3 regions of the Sporosarcina sp. GW1-11 genome follow, and region 3 is predicted to be linked to each of the others. Evidence: riboswitches for the same ligand, from Rfam matches in the RefSeq annotation. Region 3 holds a riboswitch; each other region holds the start of a gene.
The links. A riboswitch is a leader RNA that binds a small molecule or an ion and turns the genes downstream of it on or off. The one in region 3 is predicted to bind S-adenosylmethionine.
Positions count from the first base shown of each region.

Region 1: another riboswitch for S-adenosylmethionine. It lies ahead of ORD22_RS03475 (bifunctional homocysteine S-methyltransferase/methylenetetrahydrofolate reductase); the one in region 3 lies ahead of metA (homoserine O-acetyltransferase MetA).
Region 2: another riboswitch for S-adenosylmethionine. It lies ahead of ORD22_RS13530 (MFS transporter); the one in region 3 lies ahead of metA (homoserine O-acetyltransferase MetA).

Region 1 is NZ_JAPMIW010000003.1:77,358-87,484, forward strand. It holds gene metH (methionine synthase) at 1-2,889, opposite strand, end outside; gene ORD22_RS03475 (bifunctional homocysteine S-methyltransferase/methylenetetrahydrofolate reductase) at 2,870-4,729, opposite strand; SAM riboswitch class I at 4,859-4,970, opposite strand; gene ORD22_RS03480 (hypothetical protein) at 5,135-5,332, shown strand; gene ORD22_RS03485 (biotin transporter BioY) at 5,495-6,094, shown strand; gene bioB (biotin synthase BioB) at 6,091-7,095, shown strand; gene ORD22_RS03495 (CtsR family transcriptional regulator) at 7,321-7,791, shown strand; gene ORD22_RS03500 (UvrB/UvrC motif-containing protein) at 7,788-8,351, shown strand; gene mcsB (protein-arginine kinase McsB) at 8,341-9,429, shown strand; gene ORD22_RS03510 (ATP-dependent Clp protease ATP-binding subunit) at 9,614-10,127, shown strand, end outside.
Region 2 is NZ_JAPMIW010000027.1:11,511-21,637, reverse strand. It holds gene lpdA (dihydrolipoyl dehydrogenase) at 1-349, shown strand, start outside; gene ORD22_RS13555 (thiamine pyrophosphate-dependent dehydrogenase E1 component subunit alpha) at 414-1,367, shown strand; gene ORD22_RS13550 (alpha-ketoacid dehydrogenase subunit beta) at 1,367-2,350, shown strand; gene ORD22_RS13545 (dihydrolipoamide acetyltransferase family protein) at 2,368-3,750, shown strand; gene ORD22_RS13540 (hypothetical protein) at 3,822-3,974, opposite strand; gene ORD22_RS13535 (molybdopterin-dependent oxidoreductase) at 4,389-6,446, opposite strand; SAM riboswitch class I at 6,611-6,701, shown strand; gene ORD22_RS13530 (MFS transporter) at 6,832-8,103, shown strand; gene msrA (peptide-methionine (S)-S-oxide reductase MsrA) at 8,221-8,751, shown strand; gene ORD22_RS13520 (methylmalonyl-CoA mutase family protein) at 9,070-9,849, shown strand; gene ORD22_RS13515 (methylmalonyl-CoA mutase family protein) at 9,786-10,127, shown strand, end outside.
Region 3 is NZ_JAPMIW010000008.1:26,341-36,467, forward strand. It holds gene ORD22_RS06955 (LysM peptidoglycan-binding domain-containing protein) at 1-1,041, opposite strand, end outside; gene ORD22_RS06960 (spore coat protein) at 1,163-1,795, shown strand; gene ORD22_RS06965 (HAD family hydrolase) at 1,900-2,559, shown strand; gene ORD22_RS06970 (YetF domain-containing protein) at 2,670-3,374, opposite strand; gene metA (homoserine O-acetyltransferase MetA) at 3,462-4,370, opposite strand; SAM riboswitch class I at 4,462-4,568, opposite strand; gene ORD22_RS06980 (AbrB/MazE/SpoVT family DNA-binding domain-containing protein) at 4,750-5,019, shown strand; gene ORD22_RS06985 (thioredoxin family protein) at 5,063-5,374, opposite strand; T-box leader at 5,632-5,858, shown strand; gene serA (phosphoglycerate dehydrogenase) at 5,993-7,579, shown strand; gene ORD22_RS06995 (small multi-drug export protein) at 7,621-8,067, opposite strand; gene ORD22_RS07000 (HAD family hydrolase) at 8,140-8,934, opposite strand; gene thpR (RNA 2',3'-cyclic phosphodiesterase) at 9,112-9,660, shown strand; gene ORD22_RS07010 (methyl-accepting chemotaxis protein) at 9,695-10,127, opposite strand, start outside.

The sequences.
Region 1 (10,127 bases), on a different contig from region 3:
GGCAGGGAAGAATTGATAGATACCAGAAGCGGTCAGTTTATCAGATTTCAAGAACTCTGTTACCATTTCATGAAGCTGTACAGCACGTTCTTCTTTCTTCGCTAACATGCTGTCGACATTTCCGCGTAAACCTAGGTGATGACCGATCAGTGTGCGCATGTTTACGTAAGGATGTAAGTGAGCTACTGAATAATCTTTTATTACGCGTCTGCGTAAATCTGTCGGCACGAACACAGGGACATCTGTGCGAACCGTTTTTACTGGGCGGGGGGCGACGGCTACATTTGTTGTTCCGCGACTTGCTTTAATCGCATCATTCGTTTCACGTTTTTCAAGGTTCTCCTGCAATTCATCAAGAAGTGCTTCTTTGCCATCGCTTTGTAGTCTGTTTGCTAAGTCTAGTCCTTGCATCGCATCTTTCGCGAATATTACAGGACCGTCATATTCAGGTGCGATTTTTGTTTCTGTAAATCGTCTTGTCAAAGCAGCTCCACCGACCATAACAGGCAAATCGATACCTGCTGCTTTGAAGTCCTGCGCTGTAATGACCATTTGCTGTGCAGATTTTACTAATAAACCTGACAAGCCGACAATATCCGGTTTTTCTTTACGAATCACTTCGATTAATGCTGCCGGAGTAACTTTGATGCCAATATCAATTACTTTAAAGCCGTTATTGCTTAAAATAATATCGACTAGATTTTTCCCAATATCATGAACATCGCCTTTGACGGTGGCAAGAATGATTTTACCTTTTCCGCTGTCGTCTTCTTTCTTATCCATGAATTGCTCTAGGTAGGAAACGGATGCTTTCATAACTTCGGCACTTTGTAGTACTTCCGCTACGATTAGCTGGTTGTCGTTGAATAAACGACCAACTTCCCCCATCCCTTCCATCAACGGCCCATTAATGATGTCAAGCGGCGTATCATATGTTTTCATCGCAGCTTCTAAGTCTTGGATTAGACCTTCCTTCGTGCCTTCTACTACATAATAGGCAAGACGCTCAGGCACTGTTTTCGGAATATCATCTTCCGTTTTTTCTTTTTTCTTATCACGATAAAAGTCTGCAAAGTCTGCCAATGTTTCATCAGTTGTTGTAAATAATAAATCATTAGCTAGTTTAATTTCTGCTTCCGGAATAGAAGCAAAGCGTTCTAATTTCTCTGTATTAACAATCGCGTAATCTAAACCAGCTTGCGTACAGTGGTATAAATACACAGCGTTTAACACTTCACGACCTACTGGAGGCAAGCCAAATGAAACGTTACTGACACCAAGTGTTGTCAAGGTGCGAGGTAGTTTTTCCTTTATCAAACGGATTCCTTCAATCGTCTCTACAGCAGAACCGATATACTGTTCGTCACCTGTGCCGACAGGGAAGACTAAAGGATCAAAAATAATGTCTTCTGGTGCGATTCCCCATTTGTTCACGAGTAAGTCATATGAACGTAAAGCAATTTCAAGTTTGCGTTCTCTAGTGACAGCCATCCCGATTTCATCGATTGTACCAACAACTACAGCCGCTCCATACTTTTTCACGAGTGGTAATACAGCGTCAAAACGTTCTTCTCCATCTTCTAAGTTGATCGAGTTAATGATTGCTTTCCCTTGAGAAAACTTCAATGCTTCTGCAATGACATTTTCATCAGTGGAGTCAATTACTAAAGGAACTTTAACCTTTTTAACAACTTCCTTCATGAATCGTGTCATGTCATACAGCTCATCACGGTCTGGGTTCGCTAAGCAAATATCCAGTACATGCGCGCCACGCCTTACTTGAGCTCGTGCGATTTCAGAGGCTTCTTCAAACTTTTCGTCAACGATTAACTGCTTAAACTTTCGTGAACCGATAACATTTGTCCGTTCACCGATCAGTAGTGGTCGTAATGTATCATCGTAAAGTAAAGGTTCGATACCAGATATGGCATGCCCGTGTGGTTCTTCTGGCATTTGACGAGGGGCTTTATCTTTTACAGCTTCCCGTATTGCACGGATATGATCAGGAGTCGTACCACAACAGCCGCCAACCATATTTAACCAACCTTTATCAGCAAAGCCTTCAAGCTTCTTAGATAGAGATTCAGGAGATTCGTGGTAATGACCTTCCTCGTCGGGAAGTCCAGCGTTCGGATAACACGTAACATAGCTAGTTGCCAAATCTGAAAGTGAACGTAGGTGGTCTGTCATGAATTCAGGACCAGTCGCACAGTTTAAACCGACAGAAAGGGGGTTAACGTGTTCAATGGAAATATAAAATGCTTCAATACTTTGACCAGCAAGCGTTGTACCCATCGGTTCAATCGTACCTGAAATCATAATAGGTACTTCGCGTCCGAGTTCTTCAAATGCTTTTTTAATTCCGATTGTGCCTGCTTTAACATTCAGCATATCTTGACTTGTTTCCATTAAGATTAAGTCGCTTCCTGCGGCTACTAGTGCTTTTGCTTGTACGTAGAAGTCATTGGATAATTCGTCGAATGTAATACCGCCTGTAACGGAAAGCGTCTTAGTTGTCGGCCCAATCGCACCAGCTACAAAACGAGGCCATTCAGGAGTCGAATACTTTTCAGCACTTTTTTTTGCAATTTCAACGGATTTCGTGTTGATCTCATCTGCACGATGGCCGAGGGAGAATTCATTTAACACAAGGGGAGTACCACCGAAAGTATTCGTACAAATAATATCGGCCCCTGCTTCCAAGTATTCATCATGAATTCTTTCCAAAATGTCAGGACGTAAAACACTTAAGTATTCGTTACAGCCATCATATTCTTCGCCGCCGAAATCTTTAGTAGAGAGATCTTCTGCCTGCAGCATCGTCCCCATCGCACCATCAATGATAAGGATTCGTTTCTCTAGTTGCTCTTCAATAGGATGTTTCTGCATGTTTTAATTCCCTCTCCTTCTGTTCATCTAAGTGCTTAATATACTCATATAATTCAAGTGTCATGTCGTAACGAAGGAATGGAGTGATCAAATAGATTCCATTAAAGTATTTCGCAGCTGTATCGATAAGCTCTTTTGCAATATCAATACCTGTTGCGGTGGATTGCCCTCGATCATCTCCACATTCGCGCATTCTTTCCAGCACATCCTCGGATAGTTTAATCCCTGGAACTTCGTGATGTAAGAACTCGGCATTACGAATATTCGTCAACGGCATGATCCCGATGAAAATCGGAGTATCTAAATGCTTCGTAGCTTCGTACACGTCAATGATCTTTTCTTTTGTATAAACAGGCTGGGTAATGAAATAATCCGCACCTGCTTCAATTTTCTTCTCAAGCCGCTGCACTGCACGATCAATTACGCGTACATTTGGATTGAAAGCTGCAGAAACAGAGAAGTTTGTTTTTTTACGCAATGGTTTACCAGAGAATGAAATTCCTTCATTCAACTGCTTAATCAGTTGCAATAGTTCCATACTCGAGACGTCATAGACACTTGTCGCACCAGGGAAGTCGCCTACTTTTGTCGGGTCACCCGTTACTGCGAGAATGTCATGTATGCCTAGTGCATCAAGTCCCATCAAATGTGACTGTAAACCGATTAAGTTATGGTCACGACACGTCAAGTGAACAAGGGGACGGATATTGTGTTGCATCTTAATGATAGAACCCATCGCCATATTACTGATTCGTGGTGATGCTAATGAGTTATCCGCCATAGTGATAGCATCTACACCTGCATCATATAAGAGGTTTGCACCTTTAATGTAATCTTCAGTTTCTAAATGACGTGGCGTATCCAGTTCAACGATGACAGTACGTTCTGTCTTCGCTTTTTCGTGAAGTGGCTGATGTTTAACAGGACCTGCTTCTTGAATAATAATTGGTTTTGCAGGTGCTACAACTTTCTCGGTAACAGGAGCTAACCCTTCCAAGCGTGTTTTAGCTGCTTTTATATGTTTAGGTGTTGTTCCGCAACATCCACCGATTAATCGAACGCCTTGATCACGTAGCAATACAGCAGCGCGACCGAAATACTCAGCTTCTGATTCATAGACGATACGACCATCTTCTACGTCTAGCAAGCTAGCGTTAGGGAAAGCTGATAAAAATGCCTTATCCGGCAATGTAACGTTTTCGAATGCTTGAATTGTATGGTAAGGCCCTAAGCGGCAATTCACTCCGACAATGTCAGCGCCTAGTGATTCTAACTGATGTAGTGCATCGTTTAATGAAAGGCCATTTTGCAGCACACCAGGGTCATGCATTGAAACTTGCGCAATTAACGGAACATCTGTGATTTGGCGCAAAGTGGTGACGACGGATGAAAGTTCTTCAAAATCATAATAGGTTTCTAACAATAAGCCATCCGGATCACCAGTCAGTAATGCGTTCGCTTGTTCAAGCACAACTTTCTGGATTTCATCTAATGAGGCATCGCTTTTTCTAATCCCACGCAAACCACCAATCGTCCCAAGCACAAACTGACCTCCTGGTGCTGCTGCGCGTTTGGCAATTTGAATCGCCGCTTTGTTAAATTCTGTAACTCGACTTTCCAATCCGTAACGAGCTAACTTCACCGCATTGGCACTGTATGTGTTCGTTTGGATTATATCTGCCCCTGCAGTAATGTAATCTTGGTGGATTTTCTCTATTATTTCAGGTTTCTCTACGTTTAATTCCTCATAACAATAATCTATACCGTATGAATACAATATCGTTCCCATTGCCCCATCCGCTGTTAAGACATTTGTTTGAAGTTTCTTTAGCAATGACATAGTCAAGTCTCCCCTTTTACTTTAATAATCTATCTACATGTGTCAGAACGTCTAGACATTTCACCTTTTTACTAATCAAAAAAAGCCTTCAAGTAAAAAGAAGGCTTTGTAATCACAATGACTAGATCCCTCTCATCTGTCAGTTTGCCGCTAGGACAAACCGCTGGAAGTAGCACCTTGCCTATAATGGCTGGTTGCTGAAGCGTCGACGGGCCAGTCCCTCAGCTTCTCTTGATAAGATATGATTCTTATTAAATTATTTCGATTATTCTAAGCATAGCATAGCGAGTTTGTTAGTTATCGTCAAGTGAATGTTTAGTGAAGTTGATAAAGGGAGCTCGTCGCATAGAGAAAACTGGAGGAATATGATAAAATTAAAGGACTAACTTGAAAAGGTGAGGGATTATGCAATTTTTTAAATACTCTATTCCGATTGCCTTCTTAGTAGGTACGCTTGCTTGGATTATGCTAGGTAATAGTTATGAAGAAGTACCCTATGATTCACGTGTCTATATAACATTTGGTGCAGCCGTATTTAGTGGTTTAATTGCTTTTGTGTTATTCCGGAAAGAAAAAGAAGAGAAAATTGATAAAAAGAAGTAAGCTGACAAAAAGTATATCGACAGCCTAAGCTGTAGCTAAACTCACGAAAAGGAGTTTGGCTACAGCTTTTTTCTTTTGTTAACTAGATTCTTAAAGTTGTTGACACAATATGTGTAAACCATTATCATTTTTATAGTAACTAAAATATGAAGAGGTGGAATGATGGCAACAGTAACAGAAGGGCGTTCCCAAAGTAAGTTCAGTGCATTAACTATTGTATATAGTGGAATGTTCGCAGCGCTAATGATGATTGGAGCGAATATTACTTCATTCGTTCCATTTTTGGTGGTCGGGGGAGTACCGATTACATTACAAACATTCTTTGCCATATTGTCAGGATTGTTATTAGGTAGTCGACTAGGTGCATTATCTATGACCGTCTATATGTTGATTGGTCTTGCAGGGGCACCTGTATTCGCTAAATTTTCAGGCGGCTTTGGACAAATACTGAGCCCGACATTTGGCTTCATTCTTACCTTTATCTTAATCGCCTACATAGCAGGTAAAATAGTCGAGCGGAAACGAACATTATCCGCATTCATTATTGCATCTCTTGTAGCAACTTCAGTTAACTACTTACTTGGTACGAACTGGATGTATTTTGCCTATAAAATGTGGGCTGCTGCACCAGATGCATTTACGTATAAAGTTGCTTGGCTTTGGATGGTTCCGCCACTGCCAAAAGATATTGTATTAGCGGTACTCGCAGGAATCTTTGCTTTTAGAATTTCAAAACACTTGAAGGTGAGGCGTACATTTTGACAAATTATCAGCTGTTGGCAGACAAAGTATTGCAAGGACATATTCTTACAGACGCAGAAGCGCTCTCTATATTGAACAGTCCAGACGAAGATTTATTGTTGCTACTTCACGCGACCTATTCGATTCGTTCTCATTACTATGGAAATAAAGTAAAACTAAATATGATTATCAATACAAAATCAGGACTATGCCCGGAGAATTGTGGGTACTGTGCACAATCTATCGTTTCAAAAGCGCCTGTTGAAAAGTATGCGATGATGAAAGCGGAAGAAATCTTAGAAGGTGCAGAACGCGCAGCCGCTAATAAAGCTGGTACGTATTGTATCGTAGCTAGTGGACGTGGACCTCGCGACAGTGAACTTGAAATCGTAATTGATTCCGTTAAGCAGATCAAAGAAAAGCATCAAGGGATGACTGTCTGTGCATGCCTCGGTATCTTGAAGCCCGAGCAAGCCGTTCGATTGAAGGAAGCGGGCGTGGATCGTTATAACCACAACTTGAATACTTCTGCAGCGCACCATGAAAGCATCACAACATCACATACGTATGATGATCGTGTAAATACAGTAGGACATGCAAAAGAAGCAGGGATTTCACCATGCTCAGGCGTGATCGTTGGTATGCGTGAAACAAAAGAAGACGTAATTTCCATGGCGCATAGTTTACGCGTTCTTGATGCAGACTCTATTCCAGTAAACTTCTTACATGCTGTAGATGGTACGCCGTTAGAAGGTACATCTGAGTTAGATCCGCGCTATTGCTTAAAAGTGCTTTGCTTATTCCGTTATATCAATCCAACAAAAGAAATCCGTATTTCAGGCGGACGCGAAGTTAACCTTCGCAGTCTACAGCCACTTGGCCTATACGCAGCAAACTCCATCTTCATCGGTGACTACTTGACAACAGCCGGTCAAGAAAATGATCAAGATCGAAAAATGCTAGAAGACATGGGCTTCGAAGTAGATTTAGAACCATTGAAAAAAGAACCAGTTACTATATAAAATACAAAAAACCACGTAAATCCATACGTGGTTTTTTAGTATGTTTAAAAAGATCGGGACTCTATGAATAATCGTCTATGAATAGAGACAGCCTATCGCTATAAATTTGAAATAAAAAGCATACGCCGCCAATCAAAAGAATTGCATCCAGCCTAATTTCTGCGATACAATCAAGTCAAAGATAGTCAAAGTCAACCAAGAAATGAGCAGAAACGAGGTGACGAGATGCGGAATATTTCTGACATTATAGAAGGGTATTTGAAGTCGATTATCGAAAAGGAAGATAGTGCTTCTATTGAGATCAAACGGAATGAAATTGCCGAGAGGTTTCAATGCGTTCCTTCGCAAATAAACTATGTAATTAAAACACGCTTCACGGTCGAAAGAGGCTATGCAGTCGAATCGAAACGTGGAGGTGGAGGCTACATTCGGATTTATCGTGTGCAGACGAACTCCCGTAAGGATCTGCTAGAACAAGCATTAGACATCTTAGAAGTAGAAGCGTCCTCCACTATGGCGGAAGATGTAATCTATCGTTTAATTCAAGAAGAAGTAATTTCAGAGCGAGAAGCCAAACTTATGCTAGCCGCGGTTGGTCGTGCGACACTGCGCTACATGTTACCGGAACGTGATGCATTGCGTTCACGTATACTTCGCGCCATGTTAGTTACGTTACTATACGAAGAAGTAGAATGAGGTGGATACAGATGCTTTGTGAAAACTGCAAAGAACGACCTGCAACTGTAGTCTTTAAACAAGAGACGATGAATGGTGTAACCGAAAGGCATTTGTGTGATAAATGTGCATTTTATTCTCAGACATTTTCATTCAGTCCAGATCAAGAACCGTTATCCATTCAACAATTTTTAGCGCACTGGTTAGGCGGCACGGAACTGTTATCGGGGCAAAAGCCGAACGAAGTAGTCGCAGGTCCGGAATGTCCAAATTGTGGTCTGACGTTTCATCGTTTTTTAGACGTCGGAAAATTTGGCTGTGCGACTTGCTATGACACGTTTCGTGAACAATTACCACGTGTGTTTGCTAAATTGCATAATGGTAACTCAAGTCACAGTGGGAAGATACCGGTTTCTCTAAACGAACGTTTTGCTTTGAAAAAGAAGCTGGAAGATATTCGAGTAAAGATGCGGGAAGCAGTAGACAATGAACGCTTTGAAGAAGCTGCGGTTTTACGTGATGAAGCCAATCAAGTCAAACAGCAATTGTCTGATGGAGGTGATGATCAAGATGTCATTTGAAAAATTCATCAAACGTGAACTGGCTGGCTGGATGGTCGCAAAAGGTGAACATTCAGACATCGTTCTATCCACGAGAATCCGTCTGGCGCGCAACTTACAAGATCGGCTATTCCCTATTTGCGCCTCTGAAGAAGAAGCTAAACGTGTCAATGAAGCCGTCGATCAAGCAGTAGCAACGATGGAAGAACACCAATTCGCGGGGATATCGATGGCGGACTTATCATCCCTTGAGCGACAAATTCTAGTGGAAAAACATCTAGTAAGTCCGCAGTTGATTGAACCTGATCGATATGGGTCTGTTCTATTATCTGAAGATGAGACAATTAGCATTATGGTGAACGAAGAGGATCATATTCGCATTCAATGTATTTATCCAGGCTTTCAAATCGATACTGCATACGAACAAGCGGATCATGTGGATAGTGAACTAGAACGTAATCTAGAGTATGCATTCGATGAGACATTTGGTTATTTAACTAGCTGCCCATCGAATACAGGAACGGGCATGCGGGCATCTGTCATGATGCATTTGCCAGCGCTAACCATCACTAAGCAGATTGAGCGTATCATTCCAGCAATCTCGCGGCTAGGTATGGTTGTCCGTGGAAGCTATGGTGAAGGTAGCGAAGCACTCGGTAATATTTATCAAATATCTAATCAAATTACACTAGGTAAATCGGAATCAGAAATTTTGAAGGATTTAGAAAGTATTACGAAACGTTTGATTGCACATGAGAAGAAATCGCGTGAGTTGCTTCTAGCAAAATCTGAAGTGCATTTGGAAAATCGTCTATTCAGATCCCTCGGTACGATTACGCATGCAAGAATTCTTCCTTCAGCAGAAGCGGCTAGATGTTTGTCGGACGTTCGTTTGGGTATTGATTTAGGTATCATCAAAAATATCGACATGGCCATTTTAAATGAATTAATGATTTTTATGCAACCGGGTTTTCTTCAGCGTTACAAGGGGACGGAATTAACATCTGATCAACGAGACGTTCTACGCGCACAATTATTCCGTGATCGCCTTCTAATGGCGAAGTCGACAGTTGAAGAGGATGCGCCTGAAGAGTCATAAGCAAACTTTTTGCAAGATCCTTAATTTAGATTTATAATTAATCAAAGATAGTCAAAGTCAATACAAATGATATGGCTTTTTATGAAGTAGTTTGAATATGTATAGTAATGCGGAGTAAAGCAAGGTTGCTTCAATTGGCATACCATAGAATATATCTACTGATGAAGGAAAGAGGGGAATGGATATGATGTTCAATCGATTTACACAACGTGCACAAAAAGTTTTACAACTTGCTCAAGAAGAGGCGATCCGCTTAAAACATGAATCTATCGGTACGGAGCATATTTTGCTTGGGTTAATCCGAGAAGGTGGCGGAATTGCAGCGAAAGCACTGGAAGCGATTAATGTGAATGCAGATACAATCGAACGTGAAGTGGAGATTCTTGTAGGTGTGGGTTCGAAAGATGTGGGCCCGATCGTTCATTATACGCCGCGCGCAAAACGTGTCATAGAACTTTCAGTTGATGAATCACGTAAATTGGGTCACTCCTATATTGGTACAGAACATATTTTATTAGCTTTGATTCGCGAAGGTGAAGGTGTAGCAGCTCGCGTACTAAATAATGCAGGCGTTAGTTTGAACAAAGCTCGTCAGCAAGTGCTTCAATTGCTTGGCAGTGATGAAAGTTCTGTTGGGAGTACAGCGAACTCAGCTTCAGCTGCAACACCGACTTTGGATAGTTTAGCTAGAGACTTAA
Region 2 (10,127 bases), on a different contig from region 3:
CTATTCGTTCCCAGAAACAGCTGCTGTCGGGTTAACAGAACAGCAAGCCGTAGATAAAGGCTATGAAGTGAAAATCGGAAAGTTCCCTTTCCAAGCCAATGGGAAAGCACTCGTAAATGGTCATACAGATGGCTTCGTTAAAATTATTACAGATCAGCAAACGGACGATATTCTCGGAGTTCATATGATGGGGGCACATGTTACGGATCTCATCTCAGAAGCGGGACTTGCGATGGTGTTGAATGCGATTCCGTGGGAAGTATCTTCCATGATTCATCCGCATCCTACATTATCAGAAGCGTTCGGTGAAGCGGCGTTGGCTGTAGAAGGACTCGCCATTCACGTGTAAAGGAGGAAACGGTTTGAACAATCGACATATTGAATTAGGTTTGACAGATGAAGATGTGTTACAAATGTATGAAAAAATGTTGATGGCCCGTCGCCTAGATGAACGGATGTGGCTACTCAATCGTGCGGGTAAAATTCCGTTTGTTATTTCATGTCAAGGACAAGAAGCGGCGCAAGTAGGTGCGGCATTTGCTTTGGATAATGAAAAGGACTGGATCGCGCCGTATTACCGAGATATGGGTATTGTATTGCACTTTGGTATGACACCAAAAGAATTGATGTTATCGGCTTTTGCAAAAGCGGAAGATCCGAACTCGGGCGGCCGTCAAATGCCTGGACATTTCGGTCAGCGAAAAAATCGGATTATTACAGGATCGTCTCCTGTAACGACGCAATTACCACACGCAGTCGGTGTAGCGCTTGCTGCTAAAATGAATAAAGAAGATTTCATCACATTTGTGACACTAGGAGAAGGTTCTTCGAATCAGGGAGATTTTCATGAGGGAATGAACTTTGCGGGTGTGCATAAATTGCCTACGGTTATTATGGTAGAAAACAATAAATATGCAATTTCCGTTCCAGTAGATAAACAATTGGCATGTGAGCATGTATCCGATCGTGCAGTGGGCTACGGGATGCCAGGCGTAACAGTAGATGGCACGGATCCACTGACGGTTTATGAAGCGGTGAAGGAAGCAGCTGACCGTGCAAGAAGCGGTGGAGGCCCTACATTAGTTGAAGCTGTCTGCTATCGTTTGACAGCGCACTCTTCAGATGATGATCAGCGTTTATATCGTGACGCGGAAGAGTTAGAACAGGAAAAGAAGTTGGATCCATTATTGACTTTCATTCAGTACTTGCAAGAACAGGAAGTATTGACGGAAGAGAAGCAAGATGAGATCGAACAACGTGTGAAGCAATTGGTCGATGAAGCTACGGAATATGCGGAATTGGCTCCTTATGCACGCCCTGAACATGCCTTGCGCTATGTTTATGATGAAGAAGGAGGCGACGCATAATGGCCGTTCGTTCATTTATAGATGCCATCAATATGGCGATGAGAGAAGAAATGGAGCGCGATGATCAAGTATTCGTTTTAGGTGAAGACGTAGGTCGTAAAGGCGGCGTATTTAAAGCGACGATCGGATTATATGATGAGTTTGGCGAATACCGCGCGCTCGATACACCGCTTGCAGAATCAGCCATTGCTGGAGTCGCGATCGGTGCAGCGATGTACGGTATGCGTCCAATTGCGGAGATGCAATTCGCCGATTTCATCATGCCTGCAGTGAACCAAATCGTGTCAGAAGCGGCGAAGATTCGTTATCGTTCCAATAATGATTGGTCTTGTCCAATTGTTATTCGTGCGCCTTTCGGTGGCGGTGTCCATGGTGCGCTTTATCATTCACAATCGGTTGAATCGATGTTTGCTTCTACACCTGGACTAAAGATTGTCATTCCGTCCACTCCTTACGATGCAAAAGGGTTATTAAAAGCTGCTGTGCGTGATCCAGATCCCGTGTTGTTCTTCGAGCATAAGCGTGCGTACCGTTTGATTAAAGGTGAAGTGCCTGACGATGATTATGTATTGCCAATCGGAAAAGCGGACTGCAAGCGTGAAGGAGACGACTTGACGATCATTACTTATGGTCTTTGTGTTCATTTCGCCTTGCAAGCAGCGGAACGACTCGCGGAAGACGGTATTTCCACTCACATTTTAGATTTACGTACAGTGTATCCACTAGATAAAGAAGCGATTATTGAAGCGGCTTCCAAAACTGGTAAGGTGCTATTAGTGACGGAAGATAATTTAGAGGGCAGTATTATGAGTGAAGTGTCTGCGATCATCGCGGAGAACTGCTTATTTGAATTAGATGCACCTATCAAACGTCTAGCAGCGCCTGATGTACCTGCTATGCCGTATGCTCCTTCGATGGAAAAATTCTTTATGATGAATCCTGACAAGGTCGAAAAAGCGGCAAGGGATTTAGCGGAGTTTTAGTCTAAGGAGGCAGAATAATGGGCATCGAAAAAATCACTATGCCAAAACTGGGCGAGAGTGTAACTGAAGGAATCATTGAAAAATGGCTAGTCAAACCAGGTGATACGGTCGCTAAGTATGACTCGTTAGCTGAAGTGACAACAGATAAAGTAACTGCCGAAGTACCTTCTTCATTTGCTGGAACGATTACGGAAATCATCGCTTCAGAAGGCGATACGGTAGAAGTAGGCGATACGGTTTGTTTGATTGACGTAGAGGGAAGTGTTGCAGCTCCTGAAGCGACTCCAAAGACGCAGAAAGAACAACTAGCTGTAGAAGAGCTGAAAGAAGCTGCGTCAGAAAAACCACAAGTCGCGCCAGTCAAACCGGCATCGACGCCTGAACTGGTGAAAACTGCGGGGAAAGCAGCGGGGAAAGCAGCGGGGAAAGCAGCGGGTAGATATTCTCCGGCTGTTTTAAAACTGTCGCAAGAACACGGCATTGACTTGGCAAACGTCGCGGGTACGGGCCGTGAAGGCAGAATTACGCGTAAAGATATTCTAGCGTTCATTGAGAATCCAACCGTCGCTCCGCAACAACTGACGGAATCAGCTGAAACAATTAAAGAACAACCGCAAGCACATACGGAAATCGCGGAATTCGATAGCGAAAAGTCCGGATTCGAACAAAATGTTACGCCGAATGTGCAGTTGGAAAATGGTGATATCGAAATTCCAGTCACAAGTATCCGTCGTGCCATCGCGAAAAACATGGTGCGTTCAGTAACCGAAGCACCACATGCGTGGACAATGGTCGAAGTCGACGTAACGGATCTTGTTGCACTGCGTGATGGTGTAAAAGAAGAGTTTAAACAAAAAGAAGGATTCAATTTAACGTACTTCGCCTTCTTTATTAAGGCTGTTTCTCAAGCGTTGAAAGAGTTCCCTGCAGTCAATTCGATGTGGGCGGGTGACACGATTGTCATGAAAAAAGACGTCAATATTTCGATTGCTGTTGCGACTGATGACGCGTTATACGTTCCAGTCATTCGACAAACAGATGAAAAAACTATCAAAGCACTTGCCCGTGATATTCACGAATTAGCGGGTAAAGTACGCAATGGAAAGCTGCAGGCGAAGGATATGCAAGGCGGTACGTTTACCGTCAACAACACGGGTTCATTTGGCTCCGTGCAGTCTATGGGTATCATCAATTACCCGCAAGCTGCGATTTTGCAAGTTGAAACGATCGTCAAGCGTCCGGTTGTCATGAACAATGGGATGGTTGCTGTACGCGATATCGTCAACCTTTGCTTGTCTCTAGATCATCGTGTCTTGGATGGTTTAGTTTGCGGGCGTTTCCTAGCGCGTGTGAAAGAATTGCTAGAGAATATGTCTAAAGAAACTACATCGTTATATTAAATACAGAGAACCTTCAGCGCTACCGCTGAAGGTTTCAGGCTGTAGACAAACTCCATAAATTTGGAGTTTGATTACAGTCTCTTTTCTTTTACAATAGAGTAAACGTCAGGAAAGGTTGATTTCCGCTGCGGATGGACGCGTTCCGCGGGCACGGCCTCAGCCGCTTCCCTCGCTGCGCTCAGTCCAGGGTCTTCGGCTCGTGCTGTTCCCGCTGGAGTCGCCATCCTCCGCTCCAATCAACTGGAACCTGTTGAACACTTATTGAGGTGATGGAAATGATGACGAAAAATCAGATCAATGAACGTGAACAGTTGGAGATGCTGACAATTGAACAGTTAGTGCCGCAAAATCACTTGGATATAGCGGAAGACTTGAGGCGTCATGAGGAAATCAAGTGAATACCAGAACTAAGTCAGAAGCTATTTTACAGATTTTATACTGAAAATAACAAAAGGGTTGGAAATCGTTACGATTTCCAACCCTTTTGTTTACACTCTGGAACCTTCAGCGCTACCGCTGAAGGTTATGAGAATTCGTTTCCCTGCATTTGGCAGAGATGTTCGTATGGGCTACTGGTCTCTAGCAAGTAATACGTTTTCATCTCTACGTAGTTCATATGCTTAGCTAGTAGGCTTATTTCAGGATTCTTCATTTTGGGAGTGCGAAACGCTCACTTCAACGCGGCCTGAGAAAAAAGTGGCGCCGCCGCCCATGTCAGCTATTCGATTGGGCGTTAATGCGTTGACAAGTCGTTGTTCACCTGTCTGATCTGCCCACAGTCCTAGACTCACGACAACACCGGGAAGGACGTGTTCACCAACTGAAATAGTCATTTCACATTCCCCACGGTCGTTCCATATACGGACAACTTCTTTGTCTGTAATTCCCCGAAGTTCTGCATCGCGCACATTCATAAATAACTTAGGTTCTTTTTCCATTTTGATATGCTTTTCATTATTCGAAAAGATCGTGTTCAAAAAATTATGATTAGCTGTAGGTACATATAGTAATGGATAATCGGAATCCTGAATGATTGGGATATACGTTGGAAGAGCTGGATAACCGTCCAACTCCATCTGTTTGGAATAAAGTTCAATTTTACCGCTAGGGGTTTGTAAGTTGTGTAACATATTGTTCGTGCCGCTTGCTTTGATGAAGCGCTTTTCCTTTAACGATTCATATGTAACTTCAGATATATGTGGATTGGTAAGATTACTTAATGCTTGCCTCATCATTTCCTGATCATCATCTTTAAAGGATGGCTCATCAAACCCCATCGCTTGTGCTAACAGTCTGAAGACATCTGAATTGGATTTGCTGTCTTCAAAAGGAGGAATGACGGGCTCGTGTATATGAATGTAATGATGCCAGAATGACGTATAGAAGTCCGTATTTTCAAATGCAGATGTGGCCGGTAGCACAATGTCCGCAAATTTAGCTGTGTCTGTTAAAAATAAATCATGAACAACCATAAATAAATCAGTACGCTCTAATCCTTCGCGCACTTTATTCGCATCGGGTGCGACTAAGGCTGGGTTGCTGTTGTAGACATACAATGAACGGATCGGTTCATTTTCTTCTAGTAACGCATCGCCTAATTGATTCATATTAAACCGCCGTGTAGGCTGTTTCAGGAGATTTGGATGTTCAAGCGCAGCTATATTATGCGTCAAATAATCTGCATTTGACTTAAGGGCACCTCCTCCTTTTACTTCCCATTGGCCAGTCAATGCCGGTAAGCAGGCAATGGTTCGGACAATCATTCCGCCATTATCGTGATGCTGCAGACCATTTCCGATTCGGATCATGGAAGGAGAAGTAGTTCCGTACATCCGGGCTAACGAGTAAATATCTTCCACAGATACACCCGTAATGCTAGAAACTATTTGAGGGTCGTAGTTTTTTACATGATCCGCCAACTCCTCATAGCCTATCGTATAGTCTTCTAGAAATGACTGATTGACCATGTTTTCTTTAAACAGAATGTGCATAATACCTAATGCAAGCGCTCCGTCAGTGCCAGGAAGGATAGGGATGAACCAATCTGCCATACGTCCGGTCTGGTTTTTATGGACGTCAATGACGACAATTTTAGCACCATTTTTTCTAGCTTTTTGTGCAATCATCATTTGGTGCATATTCGTGCTGACAGCGTTAATACCCCAAAGGATGAATAATTTTGTTTCTGTCATCTCTTCTGGATCTGTGCCATAGCGTCCGCCCATTGTATAGTTGTACCCGACCTCGCCAGCGACAGAACAAATGGTTCGGTCAAGTTGACTCGATCCAAGGCGGTTGAAGAAACGACGATCCATTCCTTTTGAACTTAACTTCCCCATATTTCCATAGAAGCTATATGGGAGGATCGATTCTGGACCTACTTCTGAAATTAATGTTTTCCAATGGTCCGTGATCGTTTCAATGGCTTCTGTCCAACTGATTGGGACAAACTTCCCGTCGCCTTTTTGTCCGACACGTTTCAAAGGTGTTGTAATACGGTGTGGATCGTAAATTCGTTCGGACATATGGCGAACTTTATTACAAATACTTCCTTTTGTTACAGGGTGTTCAGGATCTCCTTCTATTTTAACGACCTTCCCATCTTGTTTATGAATAAGTAATCCACACTGGTCTGGACAGTCAAGTGAACAGACGGAAGGAACGACACCATTTTCTATCTCTACATACGATTGCAAATCAATACCTCCTAAAACTTTGTCGACATAATCTGTTTAGTATATCATAAGAATGACTATTTCTTTAGAAGTTTCAGATAAGTGCTTGACTTCAACTTAATAACTCTATATTGTATATCCATTGCTTTAAATATTACGTATTTTCATTTAACTACATAGTATGTTTTCTATCAAGAGAGATGGAGGGACTGGCCCTATGAAATCTCGGCAACATTATTGTGCCAAATCCAGCAAGCTTTGCTTGAAAGATAGAAAGGGTTCAACATTTATATTCCATTTGAATATGAATGTATGTCAAAACTCTTTCCGTTCTTTGGAAAGAGTTTTTTGTTACATGAAAATATATACGCAACTAAGAAAAGTAAGTAGAAATGGAGAGAATGGTATGTTAGAGAGAATCGGTATTACAAAGAACTTAGGATGGGGCTTTTTTGGTGTCATGCTCTTCATGATGGGTGACGGAATAGAAGCTGGGTGGCTCAGTCCATTCTTAGTCGATAACGGGTTGACGATTCAACAGTCAGCCGCAATTTTCACAGTGTATGGAATATCGATAGCTCTTGCCTCTTGGTTTTCAGGAGTTTGTTCAGATGTGTTTGGTCCTAAACGTACGATGATGATTGGATTATCCGTATATATTATTGGTACAGCTGGTTTTATCACGTTCGGTTTTCCAACGATGAATTATCCAGTCATGCTACTAACTTATTTCATTAAAGGTTTCGGTTATCCTTTGTTTGCCTATTCCTTTTTAACATGGGTCATTTATAAAACACCACAAAATAAATTAAGTTCAGCAGTCGGTTGGTTCTGGTTTGCGTTTTGTGCGGGAATGATGGTGCTTGGGGCTTGGTATTCAAGTTATGCGATCCAACACCTCGGTTACATTAATACATTGTGGACTTCTATTTTTTGGGTATGTCTCGGTACGTTCTTTGCTTTAGTGCTCAATAAAGATAAATTTGAGAAGAAAAAAGTCGCTAACAAACGCGAAGCAGTTAGAGAATTATTAAAAGGTATTACGATTTTAAAATCGAATCCACGCGTTGCAGCAGGTGGGATTGTTCGCGTGATCAATAGTTTAAGTGTTTATGGATTCCCTGTATTCTTGCCGATTCATATGGCACAGCACGGCATTGAAACGACTGCTTGGTTGCAATTATGGGGTACATTTTTCTTAGGAAATATCATCTTTAATTTAGTATTCGGTTTTATTGGAGATACATTCGGTTGGAAACAAACGATTATTTGGTTTGGTGGAATCGGTTGTGCCATTTTCACACCGCTATTGTTTTACGTACCTGTCTTGACTAATGGAAATCTACTGATGACAAGCATTGTTGGATTCATTTGGGGTGGCTTAATAGCTGGTTTCGTTCCGATTGGTGCATTGGTACCGTCTGTCGCGGGTGAAGAAAAGGGAGCGGCGATGTCTGTGTTAAACTTTTCGGCCGGTTTGTCAACGTTCGTCGCACCTGCCATTGCATTGGCATTCATTGGGACTGTAGGAGCTGAAGGGGTTGTTTGGATTTTTAGTTTCTTATATGTAGTTAGTGCGGTGATTGTTAAATTCATACGCGTTCCGGAAGAGGATACGATGCGCAAACAAGCGATTCCGGTCTCTTCATATGGCGACAGTGTGACGAGTGTTGATTGATGAAGTTGCTGAGAACTGCAATGAACAGAATAATATGGTAGCGTAAATAGTGGCATTCTAGCAAGAAGGCATGGACCATAATTAAAAACTAAAGCGAAATGAAAGGCGATGTTGATAGTGACTAATAATACGTTTGAAAAAGCTGCATTTGCAGGTGGTTGTTTCTGGTGTATGGTAAAACCGTTTAAAGAATGGCCAGGCATTCAGGATGTTGTGTCAGGCTATATGGGTGGACATCTTGAAAATCCGACGTATGAAGATGTGAAAAAAGGCGACTCAGGCCATGTGGAAGTCGTTGAAATCACGTTTGATCCAGCTGTTTTTTCATATGAACAGTTACTCGATGTGTTCTGGCAACAAATTGATCCGACAGATGCGGAAGGTCAATTTCATGATCGTGGCTCATCGTATACGACAGCGATTTTCCATTACACGGACGAGCAACGGGAAATTGCCGAACAATCCAAAGCGAAGCTAGCGGCAAGTGGCATATTCTCAAAACCTATCGTCACAGCTATCCGTCCCGCAGAAACGTTTTATCGGGCAGAAGAGTACCATCAAGATTACTACGAAAAAGAAAAAGAACATTATAAAGATAACCGCGCGCGTTCTGGTCGAGACGAATTCATTGCCACTCACTGGAAGTAATAGTGGCCTAGTTGTGCGTAAAAAGTTCTTAAAGAGATCTACGGAAGTCCCTTGATATAATCTATCGAGGGACTTCCTTTTTTATATCCGCGTGACATTCTTCTTGCGACAATCCTACGATCTTCCTCTTTCCCATCCGATAGTTCTTTTCCTCTTACTTTGCAACTATCTTTTTGAAGCTGAAGACTTTTATTAGATTTATATGAAAATTGTATGACATCTAATCATTTTCCTCTTTCTTCATTGGCTACACTACGGTACACTAGTAGTATTGATGGTCAAAAAGGGGGAAGCAACACCATTATGCCTATACATAATATGAAATCATTCACATTTACGGCGCCGAACTATGAAGAATGGAAAGAGAGTGCCATTCAGTCATTGAAAGGAAAGCCATTTGAATCATTGTTTACGAAGACCACAGAGGGTATTGAATTGAAGCCCTTATATACAAAAGAGGATCTAGATCAACAAAAGATCTCACGCGTGACGAAGCCAGCATTTGGCTGGACGGTTGCACAACCTGTCAGCGCGACAACGGGAGAAGACTTCCTACTTCAGTTGAAAGAATCATTAGAACGAGGCAATGAAGCGATTGCGTATAACGGCTTACACCCAATATCTTGGAGTGAGCAAGCGCTTCGTCAATTAGCACAATTGCTTACAGAGTATCCACTTCTCTTTACAGAAGTGAAAAAAGAAGATCCAATTTTGCAGGCCTTTTCATATATTGAAGATGCGAAACGTGCAGATGTAACGGGTATTTGTATTAGCGAAAGTACGGTTTTACCGGAAGATTTGCCGAACGTTAAAACAAAAGGAGCAGATCTATGGACGGCTCATCATGAAGGAGCGGATGCGGTTACAGAACTTGCGTTGTCACTTGCGATCGCTGCTGAACTAGCAGAAAAGGCCACTTCATTTGAAGAGTTTACGAAAGATTTTTATGTTCGTTTTGCTTCTGACACACATTTCTTTATGGAAATCGCGAAATTCCGTGCATTCCGTGTGTTATGGAAGTTATTTAACGAAGCATATGGCGTGGAGAACGCGAAACAAGTACCATTGCTTGCTATTCGAAACTCGATCCATATGTAAACTTATTACGTGGCGGGAACTCCGCGTTTGCTGCGGTACTTGGGGGAGCGGACTGGTTAACGGTGTTGCCACATGATGTGTTGACTGGCACTTCTGCTAGCTCTATTCGCTATGCACGCAATATTCAACTCGTATTAAAAGAAGAAACACATATCGACCAAGTACTCGACCCTGCAGGTGGTTCATACTTCATCGAGTCGTTAACTGCAGAATTAATTAGCAAAGCTTGGGAGAAGTTTTTAGCAATCGAAGAAAACGGTGGCTATCAGTCGTTTCTA
Region 3 (10,127 bases):
TAAATTAGTTGCCATTCTTGGACTTAATGCGGTAGCTGGCATACTATCTTCTTGACCAAATGGCGCGGACCAATCATAACCATATAAATTCTGTCCTAGAAAAATCTTCTCTCGTGGAATTTGACTGATCGCATATTCTACAACCTTCCTAACGGGACCAATTGGACTGACAGCTTGCGGTGCACTATACGTATATCCCCATTCATACGTCATTAATACGACGAAATCAGTAATTTCCCCATGAACTTTATAGTCATGCGCACCATAAATTCCGGTCTTTACTTCCCCCGCTTTTGGTGCAAGTGCAGTTGAAAGCGTCAATCCCGCTTGATGGATTTGATCTCGCGCATTTCGCAATAATTGATTATATAATTCTCGATCTTCTGGGAATAATAATTCAAAGTCAAAATGAATATCTCCATAGCCTATTTTTTTCGCTTCAGCAATTGCTTGTTGAATCATTCGATTTTGCGCTGCTTGATCTGTAAAAATCACATGTGCTAGTTCTGCACTAAATCCGTAGTTCTCTAAGTTTGTGAGCACTATCATATTGATGACGCCTGCATTTTTAGCAGTCGTTGGCATGTTTGCAATATTCGGTTCTTTTAGGGAACCATCACGCTGTACTTCATAGCTAAACATCGCTAAATAGGTTAGCTGTTTTACGCGTCTTCTTACTTCCGCCAGCATTTCAGGACTTACTGGATTACGTGGTTCCACGTATAATAATGAATCGATTGGTGTTTTCGGTTGTTCAGGAATATAAAGGCGTTGTCCTACTTGCAATACGGCTATTGGGTTAATTCCATTGATTTGCGCAAGACGCTCAAAGGATAAGCCATGCGTTTGCGCTATTTTATATAAGCTATCTCCAGGTCGCACCCAATAATATGTACCGATAATAGGAATTACTAACGCTTGTCCTACAACCAACTGGTCGCTATCTAATTCATTCGCTAAGATGATTTGTTGATACGGCACGCCATAGATTTGTCCTATTTCAAATAGACTCTGTCCTTGTTGCACTACATGTATTTGCATAGTACTTCACTACCTTTCCCGTGTTCTTTTACCAAAGTATGATTGAGCGTAATGAAGTATGCATAAAACCTGTATACCTCCACATACTACAACTGATGGAAATGACTAGTTGAAGGAGGAAATATATTTGACCAATCAGTTTGAAACATCACAACACTTGCAAGGTGGTATGGTGCCACCATCGTTGAACCACGGTGGACATGAGCTTTTTGATATGCATGAAGTACTTGGCGCTGCGGTAGGTGCATTGAACCAATCGATGATCTTGCGTCCTCACGTACAAGATCCAGAGCTATTAGATATTTTGGATCGACAGTACCGATTTATGCTGGATGAATATAACATCACCGTTGAATGCTTTAAAACAGGAAAAAACCCTTCTCACCCGACACAGCGCTATCAAATGAAAGCAGGCAACGACTTTATTTATGGTATGAAAGAAAAACCTCCAACGAAGCCGATTCAATCGACTGGTGAAATTACAGACGAAATCATTTCCGGCTTTTTACTTGGTGCCGCGAAAGAAGGCTCCACTGGAAAAGCAGCTGCAGCGTTAGAAGTATGTAACCCTGTTGTTCGTCGTGTGCTCGCAGATTCCATACCAAACTGCATCGAAATGGCTTATGAGTTAGCGATTTATCAAAATAAACACCAGTATTACCAAATGCCACAATTAAAAGAACATGACATGAATTTGTTGCTTCAATCATTCGCACCTGTAGGACAACCAGGCATGCCTAATCCTCTTCAATAAGTCAGCAGGACGAGCAGATGGAGAACTTTCCCGTCTGCTCTTTTGCTTTTCACTTCATTATATTTGTATACTGTAGGTATGAATAGAAATGAAGGAGTGTTTATATGAAAGTTGCCATTTTCGACTTTGACGGGACATTGTATACGAAAGAAACCTTTTCATTATTGATGGATCAATTAAAGAACCATCCAATCTACAAGCGTTACTACGGAAAGTTTTATCGTTCGATCTTACCGCTTTATATAAGATACAAACTAAAAATATTGCCGGAAGCCGAAATGAAAGAACGTTCTATGAAACTATACTTACAAGCACTTTCCTCACTGACTACTTCACAACTACAAACCTATTTCGAAGACATGCGCGGTGAAATGTCACGCGATTTCAATGAAAAAGTCATCTATCGATTAGACGAGCACCGTGCAGCAGGTTATCGTGTATTATTAGTTTCTGGAGCTTATACACCATTTTTGAAAGCAGTCACCCCTCACTTATCCTTTGACCACGTCATCGGTACAGATATTCCATCACAAGGCGAGAAAATTGCAATGGATTTGCCGTTTATACATATTCAAGGACAACGTAAAAATGAACAAGTTGAGAAAGCATTACAAGGCGAAACAATCGATTGGGCTAACAGCTATGCATATGGAGACAGCATCGCTGACTTGCCCGTTTTAGAAAAAGTCGGAAACCCAGTCGCCGTTAGACCCGATGCAAAACTAACAGCTATAGCGAACGAACGAAAATGGGAGATTCTATAAAATAACCCCATACGAAACTTAGCTTGTGCTTAAATCCTTTACGTAGACTATAAGAAATTAGAGAATTAGAAAAAACAAAGAACTCTGAATAAACTTCAGAGTTCTTTGTTTTATATTTTCTTTAATGCATTCACATATAAACTACCATCTGTCTGAATTTCTGCGTAGAGAACATGCTCCGGCTTACCAATGCCTTGTTGCTCCAATTGTTGAGTCAACCATACATCCGTCAAGTTCAATTCGCGCATATTTTTCTCCTCTACTTTGCCATCCGTAATAATCTCAGTCGGAATATACTTTGGCATCGTAGTAGAACCTTTGACGTCTTTCTTTGTTGCTGGTTGTTCCGAAGGCTTTAGCATCACACTTAAGTTCCCATTCGTTTCGAAAATCGCATAATTGACATCCTTCATAGAGAATACAGATTGTTCTCGTAACATCATATTCAATTCATTGAAATTCAGACGTAATTTCCGTAACGAACCTTCGATAATTTTACCATTTTGAATGACAATCATCGGTTTATCATCTAGAGCAACACGTATTTTCACTGATTTGAATGATAAAAAATTGGCTAAAATCGTCAATAACGCCCATAAAATCATACCGTACATGCCATTAAGAAAAGGGGTTTCTGACTCCCCTGCTAAGTTCGCTGCAATAGAACCAATCGTTATACCAGTTACATAGTGAAAGAAGGTCAGTTGAGAAACTTGTTTTTTCCCCATGAAACGAGCCAAAATCATTAATACGATAAAAGAAAGTACCGTTCGTAATGTCATCTCCCAAAAAGCTAATTCCCAGAACTCATCTATGTTCACAACATGCACCTCCATTGCTTGGAGTATGTGTGAAAGTAGATGATATTATACGTTAAGTAGCCTATTCGAATCCAATCGCTTTTAATTCCAGACGTACGGTGTTTCTTGGTAAACGTAGTAGTTTAGCCAGTTAGAGAATAGCAGATGAGTATGCGAACGCCATGTATTCTTTGGATCTTTAGTTGGGTCATCGTTAGGAAAATAATTTACTGGCACATCGATATCCATTCCCTTTTGGACATCACGGGCATATTCTTCCGCTAATGTACAAGCATCATACTCTAGATGCCCGGTAACCATAATATGCTTTTCATCATTAGATATAATGATGAAAGCTCCTGCATCTTCAGAAGTAGAAAGCAGCGTTAACTCGGGATGGTTTTGAATTTCTTCAATGGGAACGGATGTATGACGAGAATGCGGAGCAACAAACTCATCATTAAATCCTCTTGCTAAGTTAACCGTCGGATCCGTAATATTGTGTACGAATATTCCTGAACACTTCTTCTCTAACTCAAACTTATCAATACCATAGTGATGATAAAGTGCTGCCTGCGCACCCCAACAAATATGAAGTACCGAAGTTACGTTCGTTTTCGTCCACTCCAAAATTTGCACAAACTCTTTCCAATACACTACATCTTCAAATGGCATAAGCTCAATGGGTGCGCCCGTGATAATCATACCGTCAAAACGACGATCTTTGACGTGTTCGAATGTAGTATAAAATGTTTCTAAATGTGTTTGACTAACATTTTTTGAAACATACGTCGCTGTATTTAAAAACGTTACATTCACTTGTAATGGTGTATTCCCCAGCAAACGCAATAATTGAAGTTCCGTTTTCTCTTTTTCAGGCATTAAGTTCAAGATCAATATGTTCAATGGACGAATATCTTGCGCAATTGCCCTTTCTTCATCCATAACGAAAATCTTTTCTTCTTTAAGTAATTCTCCTGCTGGTAATTTTTTAGGTATGTTAATCGGCATTTGTTTTCCCCCTTATTTTTCATGTATCTATTTTTTACAATAAAAATACCCCTTCTCTTGTAGATAAGAAAATGAGGGTATCCGCACACCATTCTTATCTCTCAAGAATAAAATCTTGTTGGAGGTAGCACCTTCCTGTTTACACAGAGGTTGCTGAAGCGTCATCAGGCCAATTCCCTTAGCTTCTCTTGATAAGTAATTATGAAGTTATTTTTCCAATACAAATTCAAAAATTGATTTACTAAGTATTATAACATTAATAAACAAATTGTATAGCGCAATTTTCAAATAGTTCGGTAGATTAACATCTTGCAAATTGTAGATCGTTAAAATTTGTGTATAATAGGAATTAACAACTACTTTTTTCAAGGAGGGCACCATGAAATCTTTAGGGATTGTTCGAAAAGTTGACCACCTCGGTAGAATTGTTATTCCGAAAGAGCTTAGAAAATCTTTGCTGATAGACAAAGGGGATCCGATTGAAATATTCGCTGAAGACGATCGAATTATTTTAAGAAAGTATCAAGCAAGCAGAGTCTGTTTCATTACTGGTGAAGTTTTAGATGAGAATAAACAATTATCAAATGGCTTATTCATTAGCCCTGAAGGTGCAAAGATTCTTTTGAAAGAACTAGAAAGTTTTTCATAATATAAAAGCCATCTCAATAGAGATGGCTTTTTGATTGAAACATTCATAGACTGTTGATGAACTCTTCTATTTCTTCTTTTGTTTTTCGATTCTTACTAACGAATCGCCCAGTTTCATTCCCTTCACTAAATGCAATGAAGCTAGGGATTCCAAAAATATCGAGTTGACTACATAAATCAATAAAGTCGTCACGATCGACAGAAATAAATTCATGCTCAGCAAATTCCACTTCCAATGTCGGTAGGAAAGGTTCAATTACTCTGCAATCGGGACACCAATCTGCCGTGAATAAGAATATGACGCGTTCTTCCTTTTTCAGTTGCTCAAATTGCTCTACGGATTCCAACTTCTTCATGTCCAAAACTCCTTTATATGAATAGTAAGGTTCTACTATAGCATTGATTTCACCTTTTCTTCTCTTCTGACGACTTACGCTATTTACCCTAGTCGCGTTTTAAATGTTAGTATTTCCATCATTTCATCACCCAAACACGAACGTTCACAATAAATTCACTATTTTACGTTCGTATTTGATAGTTTTTCATTTTTTGCAGAAAAGTAATTGACAATAACTTTGGACATGTTATGATTAGTTCTAAATTTAATACATGCAAAACAATTTTGACGAAGACATACCTACCTTTAAAAAGAATTTCTTAGAGAGCTGATGATGTGGTGAGAATCAGTAAATTCTTAGGCTGGTGGCACTTCTGAATTGATTGGCTGAATTTTTAGTAGGCCAATTCGTCACATGCACGTTACGCATGCTGAATGAAGGCTGCTTTGGCAGCAAAACAAGGGTGGTACCGCGTTAGTTTATCGAGCTTTTCGCCCCTTACGTAGTATGTAAGGGGTGGAAGGCTTTTTTATTTTACATAAAAAGGGGGTTTCGCAAACTTACATAAACGCTTGATTGCGTGCAATTTAATCAATAAAAATCCAATACAAACAATCGAAGGAGAGAATGATTAACATGGCTTTTAAAGTACTAATTAGTGACCCACTTAGCGAAGACGGTATTTTCCCATTACGACAAGCAGAAGGTTTTGAAATTGTAATTGACACAGACTTATCACCAGACCAGTTGAAGGATCGCATCAAAGGTTTCGACGCACTTCTTGTACGTAGTCAAACAACCGTTACAAAAGAATTGTTGGAGTCAGCTGATCAATTGAAAATCATTGGTCGTGCAGGTGTAGGTGTCGACAATATCGACCTAGATGCTGCGACTGAAAAAGGAATTATCGTTGTAAATGCTCCTGACGGCAACACAAACTCAGCTGCTGAACATACAATCGCTATGATGATGGCAATGGCACGCAAAATTCCACAGGCATTTAACTCGTTGAAGAACAGCAAATGGGACAGAAAGTCGTTCCTTGGTGTGGAATTAAAAAATAAAACACTAGGAATTATCGGACTTGGGCGTATTGGTGCTGAAGTGGCAAGACGCGCAAAAGGACAGCGTATGAACGTAATTGCATATGATCCATTCCTGACAGAAGATATCGCGAAAAAATTAGGTATTGAAATCGGAACAGTTGACGAAGTACTAGTAGCTGCGGATTTCATCACGGTTCACACACCATTACTAAAAGAAACACGTAGAATGATTAACAAAGAAGCATTCGCGAAAATGAAAACTGGCGTACAAATTATCAACTGTGCACGCGGTGGAATCATCGATGAAGATGCTCTATACGATGCAATCATTGAAGGCAAAGTAGCAGGAGCAGCACTTGACGTATTTGAAGAAGAACCATTCTTGGATCACAAATTATTGACGTTACCAGAAGTCATTGCTACACCTCACCTAGGCGCAAGCACGTTCGAAGCACAGGAATCTGTTGCCGTGGACGTTAGCCGTGACGTAGTCAACTTCTTAACGATTGGATCTGTACGTAACCCAGTAAACTTACCATCTGTTTCTCGTGACGTTTTGGCGAAAATCGAGCCATTCTTCGATCTAACAGAAAAACTAGGTATGTTCTTATCACAAATCCAAAACTCTGTTATTAACGAGATCAACATTCAATATGCGGGTGAACTAGCTAACTACGACGTACGCGCACTGACACGTAATACAGTAAAAGGACTTCTAAAACGCAACCTTGGTGAAACTGTCAACGACGTAAACGCGAAGCTATTAGCTGAACGTTACGGCATCAAGATAAACGAGCAGAAGACGACTACTGGTAAAGGTTTCTCTAACTTGATCACAGTAGAAATCATAACAAATAAAGGCATTCGAAAAGTAGCAGGTACACTTCTAAACGGTCTTGGACCACGTATTGTAAAAGTTGACGATTATATTGTTGATGCAATCCCAAGCGGTCACTTGCTATTCATTCGCCATATTGACCAACCTGGTGCAATCGGTCGTGTAGGCACATTGCTCGCTGAAGAGAATATCAACATTGCAGCGATGCAAGTAGGACGTTCTGCTGAAGGTGGCGGCGCGATCATGATGTTAACGGTCGATCACCACGTAGAATCTAGTTCCATTAAACGCATTAAAGAAGTTCAAAACATTCACGATGCAAAAGCAATCGACCTATAAGAACGTGAAAACTCAGCTGATATGCGTATCAGCTGAGTTTTTTATGTTCGACTAACAAAGAAGTCGAAGCCCATGGCGGTAAGGATGCCAAATACTAGGCACCAAAGTGCGATGCTAATGGCAGACCAAACCGCAGTAGTCATTTTATTCGCACCGAAGACAAGCCCAATAAAAGCTGCAATATGTGTACCGATAAGGATCGGACCTGCAAGCGCCAACACAGGTAAGCCATATGTATTCATTATTTTTTCTCCCTGTCGCCGGCGTTTTGACTCCCTTTTTCCTTTTTTCTTATTCCTCCGTTCAATCCAATCTTGGATTTGCTGAAAGCCGAGGATTAGTAGTAGGACGGTTGCCATATTTCCTGCAAATGAAAGGATTACAACCCATACAGGTGACAAGCCTCGTATGATACCTAGAGGGATGACAAGCATGATTTCTATCCATGGTATAGCTGCGCCTAAAAAAACAAAAACGTATTCTAGCATGATGAACCTCCTCGATGTAGTTTCTGCTAGAACAAGTATAGCAGAATAGGAAAACCGATGAGGAAGGAATCCTCATCGGTTTTCTAAATTAGCTATTATAGGAAATATCTCATTTAAATTTGTTATTTCATATGTTGGTTTTACTTCATCACTTGGCGCTTTGTTTTCGCGATTAATCCAAACGTTTTTCATGCCTACACGATTAGAACCCAAAATATCCGTCATCAAATTATCACCAATCATCAACGCTTCATCCGCTTGAATGCCACATGTATCAAGTACATGTTGGAAAATAGAAGCATCAGGTTTCCCCTTACCAAATGCACCTGAAACAATAATATGTTCAAAATACGGTGGGATTTCTGGTGAAATTGTTAACTTAATTTTTTGTAGACTAGGTGAACCATTTGTCAGTAACACTAGCTGATAATTGTCTTTTAAACGATCAAGCACTTCATATGTTTCTTCATATATAAAGGGATGATTTTTACGCTCTCTAGGGAACTTTTCCGCTAGTTCTCTACCGAACGCTTCATCATCGATTCCAAGTGACTTTAATCCTCTAATCCACGCTTCTCTTTGGTATCCTGGAATAATTTCCTTCATCTTCTGAAATTCTTCGCCTTCATCGTCGAAGACGCCCCATAGTCCTTCAAAAGGGTTAATACCGATGTTTTGCGTGTGCGAGAACGTTTCGTACGTTGCATATAGTTTTCTCGCTTCTTGACGTACCGCATGTTCTAATTCCGCTGGGTTTACTCCCATTTTTTTAGTTGCATACTCACACGTTTTTTGAAATGCCATCGCAATACTTTTCGCATCCCAAATTAACGTGTCATCCAAATCGAAAATCAATGTTTTAATCATAACGCCATCCCCTTCATTTTCGTAATTTCATAGTTACATCCAATTTCTATTATACACTTGAATCCGCTAATTTGTTAGGTAGCTTGCTACTGTTTATAGGCCTTAATTCCTCTTTCATTATTTTATGCATATTTCAAAACAAGTAAGGGAAACTATCAAATAGGAGGTGAGCTGAATTTGGCACAACATTATTTTATTGGCATCTCCATCGCCCACAACGTTGTTGATATTGCTGAACATTTTCGAATGAAGTATCAATTAAAGGAAAAATACAAAGTCATTCCACATGCTCATGATTTGCACTTGACCCTACGGTATATTGGAGAATTAAATGAAGACGAAAAAAACTCACTCGAATATACTTTGAGAAAAATTGCACAAGACCACAATTGTTTCACTACGTCAGTTACGGGTTTATCATTTTTCGGATCACCTACAGGACCGCGCGTCATTTATCTCTCGGTTGATCCAGTAGCAGCGCTATGTAACTTACAAAGACATGTCGCTAGACGCACGGAAAAAACACTTGGATTAGAACGTGAAAATCGTTTCGTCCCTCATATTACAATTGCTAAAAAGCGAAAAGTGTTAGACAAAATGCAACTAGCTCGAGAAGAAATTTCTCCCGTTCCTCTAGCGATTGAAGGTTTCACATTGTTTGCGATTCATCCAGAGATTAGCCCGTCCTACACATCCGTTACTTATTTCCCATTAAAAAAGAGCTGATTATATGCAATCAGCTCTTTTACTTAGTCATTCGTTACACTTTAAAACGTCCCATATCATTTTGAAGTTGTTCCGCTAATTGCGCTAATGTTTGCGAACTAGAGGTGATTTCTTCATTAGCTGCTAATTGTTCTTCTGTTGCTGCGCTAGTAGATTGCGCTTCGGCGGATGCTTGTATTGCCAATTCTTCCACTTGTCTAGCACCAAAAGCGACTTCGTCCGTCATCGCACGAATTTCTTCGATCGCAGAAGACACAGTAGCTATTTTTCCGCTGACATCTGATGTGGCATATTCAATACTTTCAAAGATTGAATTAGTCTTCTTCGTAAATGCCAAACCTTCTTCCACACGTTTATGTCCTTCATCTGTACTATCGACAACTTTCGATACATCTTCAATAATCGTATCGACCATGCGACCAATTTCTTCAGTCGATCGTTTGGATTGTTCCGCTAGATTTCGAACT